Linked DNA regions of Sinorhizobium meliloti. Each later gene encodes a partner of the first gene's protein in a complex. Links are inferred from orthologs where the notes say so. Each region holds a gene or a part of one and is shown in the gene's direction. Other genes may lie near its edges.

What was found. Proteins that work in one complex are often made in the same cells at the same time.
Region 2: the proteins of dnaN (region 1) and dinB are in contact, whole or in part, in a solved structure (PDB 1OK7), measured with the Escherichia coli proteins. The link is inferred for Sinorhizobium meliloti from one-to-one orthologs.

Annotation. Positions count from the first base shown.
Region 1 is NZ_JAGIOS010000001.1:979,849-987,353, forward strand. What follows is about bases 2,082-4,896. They hold dnaN (DNA polymerase III subunit beta), read left to right. Parts: upstream 2,082-2,837; coding sequence 2,838-3,956; downstream 3,957-4,896. Other genes in these bases: rsmI (16S rRNA (cytidine(1402)-2'-O)-methyltransferase), read right to left, coding at 2,082-2,593; pmtA (phospholipid N-methyltransferase PmtA), read left to right, coding at 4,160-4,762; JOH52_RS04715 (histidine phosphatase family protein), read left to right, coding at 4,777-4,896. Outside these bases: gshB (glutathione synthase), read right to left, coding at 121-1,068; JOH52_RS04695 (YraN family protein), read right to left, coding at 1,273-1,641; more of rsmI, read right to left, coding at 1,631-2,081; more of JOH52_RS04715, read left to right, coding at 4,897-5,358; pyrF (orotidine-5'-phosphate decarboxylase), read left to right, coding at 5,366-6,070; JOH52_RS04725 (DUF1330 domain-containing protein), read left to right, coding at 6,176-6,463; JOH52_RS04730 (complex I NDUFA9 subunit family protein), read left to right, coding at 6,584-7,505. UniProt on the Escherichia coli protein: Confers DNA tethering and processivity to DNA polymerases and other proteins. Acts as a clamp, forming a ring around DNA (a reaction catalyzed by the clamp-loading complex) which diffuses in an ATP-independent manner freely and bidirectionally along dsDNA.
Region 2 is NZ_JAGIOS010000003.1:1,219,771-1,224,956, reverse strand. The notes cover bases 2,345-5,186. They hold dinB (DNA polymerase IV), read left to right. Parts: upstream 2,345-3,118; coding sequence 3,119-4,255; downstream 4,256-5,186. Other genes in these bases: JOH52_RS32390 (hypothetical protein), read left to right, coding at 4,574-4,759; paoC (aldehyde oxidoreductase molybdenum-binding subunit PaoC), read left to right, coding at 2,345-2,961. Outside these bases: JOH52_RS32405 (FAD binding domain-containing protein), read left to right, coding at 1-758; more of paoC, read left to right, coding at 763-2,344. UniProt on the Escherichia coli protein: Poorly processive, error-prone DNA polymerase involved in translesion repair and untargeted mutagenesis. Copies undamaged DNA at stalled replication forks, which arise in vivo from mismatched or misaligned primer ends.

The DNA of each region.
Region 1 (7,505 bases):
GCGGCCCACACACGCCGTCACAACCAAAACCGGTTGCAACGGTAAATCTTGCACGGAATACGCTTGAAAACAAGAACAATGATAGAACACAAGAGCGAGAGTGGCGGTCCGCCGTAAAGATCAGGCGCGCTTCTTCTCGATCGCGTCCCAGAGCAGGCTAGCGACGTCGGCACCGCCGAACTTCTTCACTTCGCGGATGCCGGTCGGCGACGTGACGTTGATCTCGGTCAGGTAGTCGCCGATCACGTCGATGCCGACGAAGAGGAAACCGCGTTCCTTCAGGGCCGGCCCGATGCGGGTGCAGATCTCCCGCTCGCGGGCCGTCAGGTCGGTTGCCTCCGCGCGCCCGCCCACATGCATGTTGGAGCGAGAATCGTGCTCGGCCGGAACGCGATTGATCGCGCCGACCGGCTCGCCGTCGACGAGCAGGATGCGCTTGTCGCCCTTGCGGACCGCCGGCAGATATTCCTGGGCGATATAAGGCTCGCGGAACATCTGGGCGAACATTTCGAGGAGCGACGAGAAATTGCGGTCGTCACGCGCGGAGTGGAACACACCGGCGCCGCCATTGCCGTAGAGCGGTTTCAGGATGATGTCGCCCATCTCCTGACGGAAGCGGGCGATCTCGTCCGGGTCGCGCGTGATCAGGGTCTTCGGCATCAGATCCGGAAACTCGGTCACGAAGATCTTCTCGGGCGAGTTCCTGACCCAGGCCGGATCGTTGACGACCAGCGTCTTCGGGTGCAGCCGCTCGAGCAGATGCGTCGAGGTGATATAGGCCATGTCGAATGGCGGATCCTGGCGAAGCAGGATGACGTCCATGGTCGAAAGATCGATCCGCTCGTCTTCGCCGAGAGTGAAGTGGTCGCCCCTGACGTCGCGCAACTGCATCTGCTGCGCGGTCGCATAGACCCTGCCGTCCCGGAGCGACAGCTTGTCGGGCGTGTAGTGGAACAGGCGATAGCCTCGGGCCTGCGCCTCAAGGCTCATCGCGAAGGTCGAATCGCCCGCAATGGTGATGCCCGAAACATGGTCCATCTGGACCCCGACATTGACGATTCCTGCCATTTTCCCGTTCCCGATCTGGATCCACGATGCGCATAGTTCCTTCGACCGGCTCCGGTCGGAAATCGAATTATACGGCAATTCGACGCGATGCTCCGCCCCTCGTCTTCGCGACGAGCGGCACCGCAGAAAAGCCCGCAAGATGTAGAATGCGTACCGTGGTTAGGCAAGAAGGTTCCCGCCGCTCCCGCCTATCAAAAGGCGTCATCAAAAGGCGTCCGGCAGGTGCCGCGGCCAGCGCCACGGCGTTACGGCGACGATATCGTAGCGCACCGACAGGCGGTGGAAATCGCCCTGGCGCGACAGCCAGAGATCGCTTGCCGCCCGGATGCGCCGTTGCGCCGTGTCTGTGACGGCGAAGACCGCATCCTCCAGGCTCACCCGGGCCTTTACTTCGACGCAGGCGACCAGGTCGCCGCGCCGGGCGATGATGTCGATCTCGCCGAGCCTGGTGCGATAGCGCATGGCAACGATGCGATAGCCCTTCAGCATCAGGCAGAGCGCGGCGCGGTATTCGGCGATGTGGCCCCGCTTCAGCGCCTTCAGCTTGCGGGTGTCCGGTCGCTCAGCCTTCATCGCCATCCTTGAGATGAAGGAGCCGGTCGTAAAGCTCCTTGCGCGCCAGCCCCGTGCGGCGCGCCGCCTCGGTCGCGGCCTTGCCCATCGGCAGGTCGCGGGCGAGTTCCTTGAGCAGTGCGTCGACGTCGGCCGCCTCCGGCTGGGGCTTTGCCTCTGGCGGACCGACCACGAGGACGATCTCGCCTCTCACATTGGCGCTTTCGTCGTAAATCGCCGCGAGTTCGCCGAGCGTTCCGCGGCGGAACTCCTCGAAGGTCTTGGTCAGTTCGCGGCAGACGGCCGCCCTCCTGTCTGCGCCGAGGACCTCGGCCGCAGCAGTGACGGTCGCAGCAATGCGATGCGGGGACTCGAAGAAGATGAGAGTGGCGGGAACGGCCGCGAGTTCGGCGAGCCGGTCGCGCTTCGCCTTGTCCTTCACCGGCAGAAAGCCTGCGAAGAGGAAGGCATCGCTCGGAAGGCCGGAGCCGACGAGGGCCGCAAGCGGCGCCGAGGGGCCAGGTATGGGAACGACCCGGTAGCCCGCCTCGACCGCCTGCTGCGCCAGGCGATAGCCCGGATCGGAGACGAGCGGCGTACCGGCATCGGAGACGAGCGCCACCGATTTCCCATTGCCAAGTGCTGCAAGCAGTCGCGGCCCCGCCTCGGCGGCATTGTGCTCGTGATAGGCGGTGGGCCGATTGACGATGCCGTAGCGGTCCAAAAGCACCCGCGTCACCCTCGTGTCCTCGCAAGCGAGCACATCGGCCCCGGCAAGCGTCTCTAGGGCTCTCAGCGTGATGTCGCCGAGATTGCCGATCGGCGTTGCCACGAGATAAAGGCACGGCTCCAGCGGGCGCGCAGGAATGTTCGTATTGTGCAGGCGAAAACCGCGCTGCCGTTCCTTTTCGGATGCATCCGTCGATTGCTGCTTTTGCAACGCCGCCTTCCCAATCACTCCTGGCCCGATCATTCCGATCGACCATTCCGGCCAAACCGGGTTCGCGCCCTTTATGAGTGAGCGGGGAGCCCGGGGCAAGGGCGGGCCGCGCCTGCAGTCTCGCATTTGGGGAAGAGGGCTCAAAACCCCTTGCTTTTGCGGCTCTCTTTCTGCCATTTTGCCCGTCCACATCCTTCCGGCCGAGCGGCCGGGGCACGCAGTTGACGCCGCGGCGGTCCCCTCGCCCGCGCGGCAATGGTTGAAAGCGGTAGCATCCATGCGTATTACTCTCGAGCGGTCCAACCTTTTGAAATCGCTAAACCATGTCCACCGCGTGGTCGAACGGCGAAACACCATCCCCATCCTTTCGAACGTGCTCCTGCGCTCCGACGGCGCCAGCCTCGAAATGAAGGCGACCGACCTCGACCTGGAGATTACCGAGGCGACGCCGGCGCAGGTGGAACAGGCCGGCGCCACCACCGTTCCGGCGCATCTGCTCTACGACATCGTCCGCAAGCTGCCGGACGGCTCGGAGGTGCGGCTGGCCACCAATGCTGAAGGCACGGCGATGACCGTCGCCTCCGGCCGCTCCAAGTTTTCGCTGCAGTGCCTGCCTCAGTCGGATTTTCCCGATCTGACCGCCGGCACGTTCTCGCACTCCTTCCGCCTGAAGGCGCCCGATCTGAAGGTGCTGATCGACCGCACCCAGTTCGCGATCTCGACGGAAGAGACACGCTACTATTTGAACGGCATCTTCGTGCACACGGTCGAGAGCAACGGCGACCTGAAGCTGCGCGCCGTCGCGACCGACGGCCACCGGCTCGCCCGTGCGGATGTCGAAGCGCCGTCGGGCTCCGAGGGCATGCCCGGCATCATCATTCCGCGCAAGACCGTCAGCGAACTGCAGAAACTTCTCGACAGTCCGGACGTGGTGGTGACGGTCGAGGTCTCGGACGCGAAGATCCGCCTGACGATCGGCTCCATCGTCATGACGTCGAAGCTGATCGACGGAACCTTCCCCGACTATCAGCGCGTGATCCCCGCCAGCAACGACAAGGAGCTGCGCGTCGATTGCCAGTCCTTCTCGCAGGCCGTCGACCGTGTCTCCACGATCTCTTCCGAACGCGGCCGCGCCGTGAAGCTCGCGCTTGCCGACGGCCAGATGACGCTGACCGTGAACAACCCGGATTCCGGCAGCGCCACCGAAGAACTGCCGGTCGGCTACGAAAGCGATCCGCTCGAGATCGGCTTCAACGCCAAATATCTTCTCGACATCACCGGGCAACTGACCGGCAGCGAGGCGGTCTTCCTGCTGGCCGATCCCGGTTCGCCGACGCTCGTGCGCGATCTTGCCGCGGAGGATGCGCTCTACGTGCTGATGCCGATGCGCGTGTAACACGTGCCGCAGACTGCGATAAAGGCCCGCCGTTCGGCGGGCTTTTTCATATGTACCCGTCGCGCATCGTTCATGATCTGTCGCTTTTAGACGCAGTCGGACTTGTTTTTGCCGCAGATGGAAGCACATTATGAATAAGCGCTCACGCAGCCACACGAATCACGATAAGAGCGCAACTGCAAATCATACTGCGAGGGGATTCGATGAGCTTGCGCTTGAGGGTGAAGGAAAAATTCGGTCGGAAATTCGACGAAGAGATCCGCTTCTTCAAGGGCTGGATGAGCAATACCCGCGCGGTCGGCGCGATCCTCCCGACTTCCGCCATCACGGCACGCCGCATGGCCAGCGTAGTCGATCCAGAATCCGGTCTGCCGGTCCTCGAGCTTGGCCCCGGCACCGGGGTGATCACCAAGGCGATCCTCGAGCGCGGCATAGAGCCTGAAAAGCTGGTTTCCATCGAATACTCCACCGACTTCTACAAGCAGCTCAAGGCGCATTTCGACGGCGTGCATTTCATCAACGGCGACGCCTTCGATCTTTCCCGCACGCTTGGGGCCTTCAAGGATCAGCAGTTCGACAGCGTCATTTCCGCCGTACCGTTGTTGAATTTCCCGATGCATCGCCGCGTCGAACTCATAGAAGACCTGCTCTCGCGCATTCCCTTCGGCCGCCCGGTCGTTCAGATCTCCTACGGTCCGATGTCGCCGGTGGTCGCCATGCCGGACCGCTACCGAATCCAGCATTTCGACTTCGTCGTGCGAAACATTCCGCCGGCGCAGCTGTGGATCTACCGCAAGACGCACTGACGGCGCCAAGTCCGGTGTTCGGCATCTATCTCACCCATCCGCAGGTCAGAATCGATCCCGCCGTCTCCGTGCCCCAATGGGGTCTGTCCGAGCTGGGCGAAGAGCGCATGCGCGCCACGGCGAAACAGCCATGGGTCCGTTTGCTCGGACGCATATTGGCCAGTGGCGAGAAGAAGGCGATCGAAACGGCGCGGTTCCTGGCCGACGCTGCCGGCATCCCGGTCGAAACGGACGAAGAGATGGGCGAGAACGACCGTTCCGCGACCGGCTTCCTGCCGCCGGAGGAGTTCGAGAAGGCGGCCGATCAGTTCTTTGCCCGGCCTGAAGAGAGCTTCAAGGGCTGGGAGCGTGCCGTCGACGCCCAGGCGCGAATCTCCAGGGCCGTCTTCCAGGTTCTCGACCGGCACGATCCGGCAGTGCCCATCGCCTTCATCGGCCATGGCGGCGTCGGTACGCTGCTCAAATGCCGGATGACGGGCACGGCGATCGCCCGCAGCACCGATCAGCCGCCGGGCGGCGGCAATCTCTTCGCCTTCCGTCTTGCGGATCGCGCCGTCACATGCGACTGGACGCCGATGGAGTTCTGGCAGGGGTGATCTCGATATGAGCACAAGCGCGCGCGACCGGCTGATCGTCGGCCTTGATCTTCCAACGGTGACCGAGGCCGAGAAAATCGTCTCGACGCTCGGCGAGGAAGTCCTCTTCTATAAGATCGGCTATCAACTGGCCTTCGCCGGCGGCCTCGACTTCGCGCGCGATCTCGCCGCGAGCGGCAAGCAGGTCTTCCTCGACATGAAGCTGCTCGACATCGACAACACGGTGGCCAAGGGCGTGGAGAACATCGTCAAGATGGGCGTGTCGATGTTGACGCTGCACGCCTATCCGAAGGCGATGAAGTCGGCGGTCGAAGCGGCCAGGGGCTCGAACCTCTGCCTTCTTGGCGTGACGGTGCTCACCTCGATGGACGAACAGGACGTCATCGATGCCGGTTATGAATATGATCCGCACAGCCTGGTCCTGCGCCGCGCCGAACAGGCCCGCGCCGCAGGCATGGGGGGCATCGTCTGCTCGGCGGAGGAGGCCGCCGCCGTGCGAAAGATCATCGGCGGCGACATGGCGCTGGTGACGCCGGGCATCCGCCCGGCCGGTGCGGAAAAAGGCGACCAGAAGCGGGTGATGACGCCGGCCGACGCGCTTCGCGCCGGCTCGAGCCACCTCGTCGTCGGGCGGCCGATCGTTGCCGCGCCCGACCCTCTCGCAGCAAGCCGCGCGATCCTGGCCGAAATGGAGAGCGCCCTCTCCCGTTGATCCGCCGTATAGCGCTCGGGCGACGTTCGGGCCTGCTTGACCTGGGGCGCATTTTGCCGGAAGTAACCATCCCGTCTGCGTTTCGTGAAAGACGAGGAGTTCATCATGGCCAAAGGATACTGGATCGCTCGGGTCGATATAAGGGACCCCGAACGCTATAAGGATTACGTGACAGCGGCGACGCCCGCCTTCGAAAAATACGGCGCGACCTTCCTCGCGCGCGGCGGGCAGTTCCGTCGGCTCGAAGGTGCCGCTCGTACCCGCAACGTCGTCATCGAATTCCCCTCGCTGCAGGCGGCCGTCGACTGTTACAATTCGCCCGAATACCAGATTGCCGCGGCCATCCGCCAGGAAGTCGCCGATGCCGAAATGGTCGTCGTAGAGGGTGTTTGAGGCGAGGTTCCGCGACGCATCGGAGCACGCTTCCGAAGCGTGCGGATTGGCCTTCACCTCGCTCGACGCTTGGGCTATGTAGCAAGCAATTCTACCATTGACATCAGGAGTGCGTTTCTCATGACTTTGTCCAACCTTCCGCCGCTGGTGACGATTTTCGGCGGATCCGGATTTGTCGGCCGTCATGTGGTGCGCGCGCTCGCCAAACGCGGCTACCGCATTCGCGTCGCGGTTCGCCGTCCGGATCTCGCCGGCCACCTGCAACCGCTCGGCAATGTCGGGCAAATCTCCTTCGTTCAGGCCAATCTGCGCTACCGCAGGTCGGTCGATCGCGCTGTCGACGGCGCCGACCATGTGATCAACTGCGTCGGCGTGCTCTTCGAAAGCGGCCGCAACACCTTCGAGGCGGTCCAGGATTTCGGCGCGCGGGCGGTCGCCGAGGCGGCCCGGGCGACGGGCGCCACGCTCACCCATATCTCGGCGATCGGCGCCGACGCAAACTCCGAGTCGAGCTATGCCCGGACAAAGGGACGCGCCGAGGCTGCGATCCTCGAAACGCTTCCGGCCGCGGTGATCCTCCGCCCGTCGATCATCTTCGGCCCCGAAGACGGCTTCTTCAACAAGTTCGCCGAAATGGCCCGGTTCTCGCCGGTCCTGCCGCTCATCGGCGGCGGCAATACCAGGTTTCAGCCGGTTTACGTCACCGACGTTGCCGAGGCCGTGGCCCGCTCCGTCGACGGCACGCTCACCGGTGGGACGATCTACGAACTCGGCGGGCCGCAGGTGCTCTCGTTCCGCGAATGTCTCGATATCATGCTGAAGACGATCGACCGCAAGCGCTCCTTCGTGTCGCTACCCTTCGGCATCGCCTCGCTGATGGGCAGCGTCGCCTCGCTCGTGCCGTTCATCACGCCGCCGCTCACCGCCGACCAGGTGGTGTTGCTGAAATCGGACAATGTCGTCTCGGCAAAGGCCGAAGCGGAAGGCCGCACGCTTGCAGGTATCGGCATCGAGCCGACGATGCTCGAGTCGATCCTGCCGA
Region 2 (5,186 bases), on another replicon or contig:
GGGGTCTGCGTATCGGCGCCCTGGTCCGCAATACGGATCTTGCCGCCGACGAACGGGTCCGCCGTGATTACGCTCTTCTGTCGCGCGCCCTGCTCGCGGGGGCATCGGGACAGTTGCGCAACAGGGCGACGACCGCGGGCAATCTGCTTCAACGCACCCGCTGTCCGTATTTCTACGATACCAACCAGCCGTGCAATAAGAGGCAACCGGGCAGCGGCTGTTCGGCTCTCGCCGGCTTCAGCCGCCAGCTTGCGGTGGTTGGCGTCAGCGATGCCTGCATTGCCAGCCACCCGAGCGACATGGCGGTCGCCATGCGCGCCCTCGACGCCGTCGTGGAGACCGTGCGAGCCGACGGCACGACGCGCAGCATCCCGATGGGAGATCTTCATCGCCTGCCCGGTGACACGCCGCATATCGAACATGTCCTTGAGCGAGGCGAGTTGATCACCGCGGTCGTCCTGCCGAAGCCGGCTGGCGGCAAGCAGATCTATCGCAAAGTTCGTGACCGGGCCTCCTACGCCTTTGCGCTCGTCTCCGTCGGCGCCGTCGTGCAGCCGGATGGGACTGGCCGCGTCGCCGTTGGCGGTATCGCGCCGAAACCATGGCGTGACGAGGCGGCCGAAAAGGAGCTGGCGAACGGAGCAAAGGCGGTGGCCGCAATGCTTCTTGCCGGTGCCCGCCCGACGGAACAGAACGCCTTCAAGCTCACGCTTGTCGAACGCGCGCTGCGCGCGGTTCTTGTCGAAGCGAAGGGATGAGATGATGAGATTCGACACACCAGCAACGACGAACCCGATTGATCAGGGCAAGGTAATCGGCAAGCCCATCACCCGCATCGACGGTCCGCTCAAGACCACCGGCAAAGCAATTTATGCCTATGAGTGGCATGATCCGAATACCCGCTATGCCTATGGCTATATCGTCGGTTCGGCAATCGCCAAGGGCCGGATCAGGTCGATGGATGTCGCGGCCGCGAGGAATGCTCCCGGCGTGATAGCGGTCGTCACCTCCGATGGCGTGGGGGAACTGAAGAAGGGCAAATATAACACCGCCAAGCTCTTCGGCGGCACCGAAATTCAGCACTACCACCAGGCGATCGCCGTCGTGGTCGCCGAAACATTCGAGGAGGCCCGCGCCGCCGCCGCGCTCGTCAAGGTCGATTATGCCGAGGAAAAAGGCGCCTTCGATCTGGCCGCGGCGAAGGACAGCGCTGTCGAGCCGGAAGGCGGCGGAGACTCCGGGGCGGGCGACTTTGATGCCGCCTTCGAAGCAGCCCCCGTCAAGTTAGACCAGATCTATACCACCCCGGACCAGTCGCATGCCATGATGGAGCCGCACGCTTCCATCGCCGCGTGGAACGGCGACGACCTGACGGTCTGGACATCGAGCCAGATGATCGACTGGTGGCGGACTGACCTCGCGACGACGCTTGGGATCGACAAGGACAAGGTGCATCTCATGTCGCCGTTCATTGGTGGAGGCTTCGGGGTGAAGCTGTTCCTGCGCGCGGATGCGGTGTTGGCGGCGCTTGCCGCGCGTGAAGCAAAGCGCCCCGTAAAGGTCGCCCTCCCCCGCCCCTTCCTGATGAACAACACCACACATCGCCCGGCGACGATCCAGAGGATCAGAATCGGTGCAGGGCGCGACGGCAAGATCACGGCGATCGCGCATGAAAGCTGGTCCGGGGACCTTCCGGGCGGTGGTCCCGAAGTGGCCGTCCAGCAGACTCGCCTGCTTTATGCCGGCGAGAACCGGATGACAGCCATGCGGCTTGCGACACTCGATCTTCCAGAAGGAAACGCGATGCGCGCTCCCGGCGAGGCGCCCGGCATGATGGCGCTGGAGATCGCCATCGACGAAATGGCCGAAAGGTTGGGTCTCGATCCCGTCGAATTCCGGATCATCAACGACACCCAGGTCGACCCGGAGAAGCCCGAACGGCCCTTCTCGCACCGCAATCTCGTCGGCTGCCTGCGCACCGGCGCGGAGCGCTTCGGCTGGCGAGACCGGAGCAAGCAACCTGGCGCTCGGCGCGAAGGAAACTGGCTGATCGGCATGGGAGTGGCCGCGGCCTTCCGCAACAATCTTGTGCTGAACTCCGGCGCCCGCGTCCGGCTCGACCGCGAGGGCATCGTCACCGTCGAGACCGATATGACCGATATCGGCACGGGCAGTTACACGATCATCGCCCAGACGGCGGCCGAAATGCTTGGTGTCCCGATCGAGAAGGTCGCCGTAAGCCTGGGAGATTCGCGCTTCCCTGTTTCCTCGGGTTCGGGCGGGCAGTTCGGAGGAAACTGCTCCACCGCCGGCGTATACGCGGCCTGCGCCAAGCTGCGGGAAGCCGTGGCGCAGAAGCTCGGTTTCAACAGCGCCGACGACCTGATCTTCGCAGAAGGTGAAGTCCGGTCGGGAGACCGGCGCATGCCGCTCGCGCAAGCTGCCGGCGATGAGGGGCTCGTGGCGGAGGACCAGATAGAATTTGGTGACCTCACCAAGACCCATCAGCAATCCACCTTCGGCGCTCATTTCGTCGAGGTCGCGGTCGATGTCGCAACAGGAGAGACACGGATCCGGCGAATGCTGGCGGTCTGCGCCGCCGGCCGGATCCTCAATCCGATCACCGCACGCAGCCAGGTGATCGGTGCGATGACAATGGGCGTCGGCGGCGCCCTGTCGGAGGAGCTCGTCGTCGACAAGGAGCGCGGCTTCTTCGTCAATCACGATCTCGCCGCTTACGAGGTGCCAGTGCACGCCGACATTCCGCATCAGGAGGTCGTCTTCCTCAACGAGACCGACCCGATGTCCTCGCCGATGAAGGCCAAGGGTATCGCCGAGCTCGGGATCTGCGGTGTCGCGGCAGCTGTCGCGAACGCTATCTACAATGCGACCGCCATAAGGGTACGGCAGTATCCCATCACGCTCGACAAGCTGATCAACGAGCTTCCGGAAATCAGCTAAAACAGCGATAGGCCGAGGACGCGTGGTGCTCGTCTCCACACGCCCTCGGCAACTCCTTTGGAGTGGCGGTCGTCCACATCTATTTCGAGCAACTTTACGGCTAAGAAGGCGATGGAGGTTCGGGTAGAATAGACAGCGCTATAGCGAGAGGAAATGAATGCCGGTGGGCGGAGAGCCAGAGGAAGGTGACAGGAGCGGTGGGGCACTTGCCCCCACCCCCGGCGGCCGCGTTCGCAAAATCATCCATATCGACATGGACGCATTTTATGCTTCGGTTGAGCAGCGCGACAATCCGGAGCTTCGAGGCAAACCGGTCGCAGTCGGTTATCCGGAGGCGCGCGGGGTGGTGGCGGCCGCAAGCTACGAGGCGCGCAAGTTCGGCGTTCACTCGGCTATGCCCTCGGTGACGGCCAAGCGCAAATGTCCGGACCTGATCTTCGTTCCGCACCGCTTCGACGTCTACCGGGCCGTCTCGCGGCAAATCCAGGCGATCTTCGCCGAATACACGCCGTTGATCGAACCATTGTCGCTGGACGAGGCCTACCTCGACGTCACCGAGAACTTGAAGGGACTGAGGCTCGCAACCGAGATCGCCGAAGAGATTCGCACCAGGATCAAGGCCGAGACGCACCTCACGGCATCCGCCGGCGTCTCCTACAACAAGTTCCTTGCGAAGATGGCGTCGGATCAGCGCAAGCCCGATGGGTTGTTCGTCATCACGCCGAAGCGCGGTCCAGAATTCGTGCAGGCGCTTCCTGTCAAAAAGTTTCACGGCGTCGGACCGGCAACGGCCGAGAAGATGAAAAGGCTTGGGATCGAAACCGGCGCCGATCTCAAATCCCGTGATCTCGCCTTCCTTCAGCAGCATTTCGGCAAGTCGGGGCCGTATTTCTACTGGATCGCCCGCGGCATTGACGAGCGTGAGGTCAAGCCCGACCGCATCCGAAAATCGATCGGCGCCGAGGATACGTTTCGGGAGGATGTTCATGATCTTGAAACGGCCCGCGCGGGCCTCAAGCCTCTGATCGACAAGGTCTGGCACTATTGTGAAGCCAGCGGCATTCGCGGCAAGACCATGACACTGAAGGTGAAGTGGGCAGATTTCACGCAGATCACCAGAAGCAAGACCATCGTCGCGCCGATAGCGAGCGTCGCAGAAATGCGCGAAATCGCGGAGCTGCTCCTGTCACCAATCTTTCCAGTCCCAAAAGGCATTCGGTTGCTCGGGGTCACGCTCTCGTCTCTCGATACGGTGGACGATCGGAGCGAGCCGCAGCTCGCCCTGGCGCTGTGACGCAGTCTTCGGGCTGACCAGAAACGAAAAAGCCTACCGCGGGAGGAGGTGCGGCAGGCTTTTCCAAAAGAACCGATCAGCATTCCGGGAGGAGGAGTAGCGCTGATCCCGCAAGCGAACTCGGGAGGAGGAAAGGTCGCTCGCATATCGAAGCTCTGCGGGAGGAGGTGCATCGCTTCGATGAATTGACTATACAACAGTCTCGCTCCGATCGTAGAGCGGAATTCGCAACCCAGCCATGCAGCATGCGCGAGGCGAAGCTCGTGGCCGAGAGCGTTTTCGGCGGTCTGCCGCTGCAAAGTAAAAATAAAATCCTGAATGACCAAGCAGGAAACTTTATCGGCATCCGTGAGAAAAATACCAAGAATATGGGAAGTCGTCACTCTAGTAAAATCCGGAGACGTTGAAAAAATTCGCGTTGATTTTCTGGCTTCTCATCAGGAATACCTTGATAAATCTTGGTTTCGCCATATTTATGCCCCAACGATTAACCGTACTCATTGACGGGCGTGGCTCTAACGTCCTACCATCAACTCTCCGATAATCGATCTACTCCTCAAAGGCGCAAACCTTCTCTGCTGCTGAAGTACTAAGGTATGGCGGCACTTATTCGTGCTGCCGTGGAGTCAAACAAGCTCCGCGGGTCGTGATCGAATGTTGCGAAGGTCGCTTCAGAAGGAAGCGAGCGGTCCGGACGGAATACCGTTACGACACTTTTCCTGGAAGTGCTCTGACCGTTCTGGGTCCCAGACAACTCACAGGGAGGAAACAAAAGTCATGAAATCTTATGTTGAAAGCTTCGGATACCAATTCAATCCAGTCGACTTCGCGATCAGGTCGACGCCAGCAGTCTGCATTGGAATGATTGTCTTTATTACCCTTTACGACGTGTTCTGGTAAGCGGACCGTGGCGGAGTGAGTCCGCATCTCC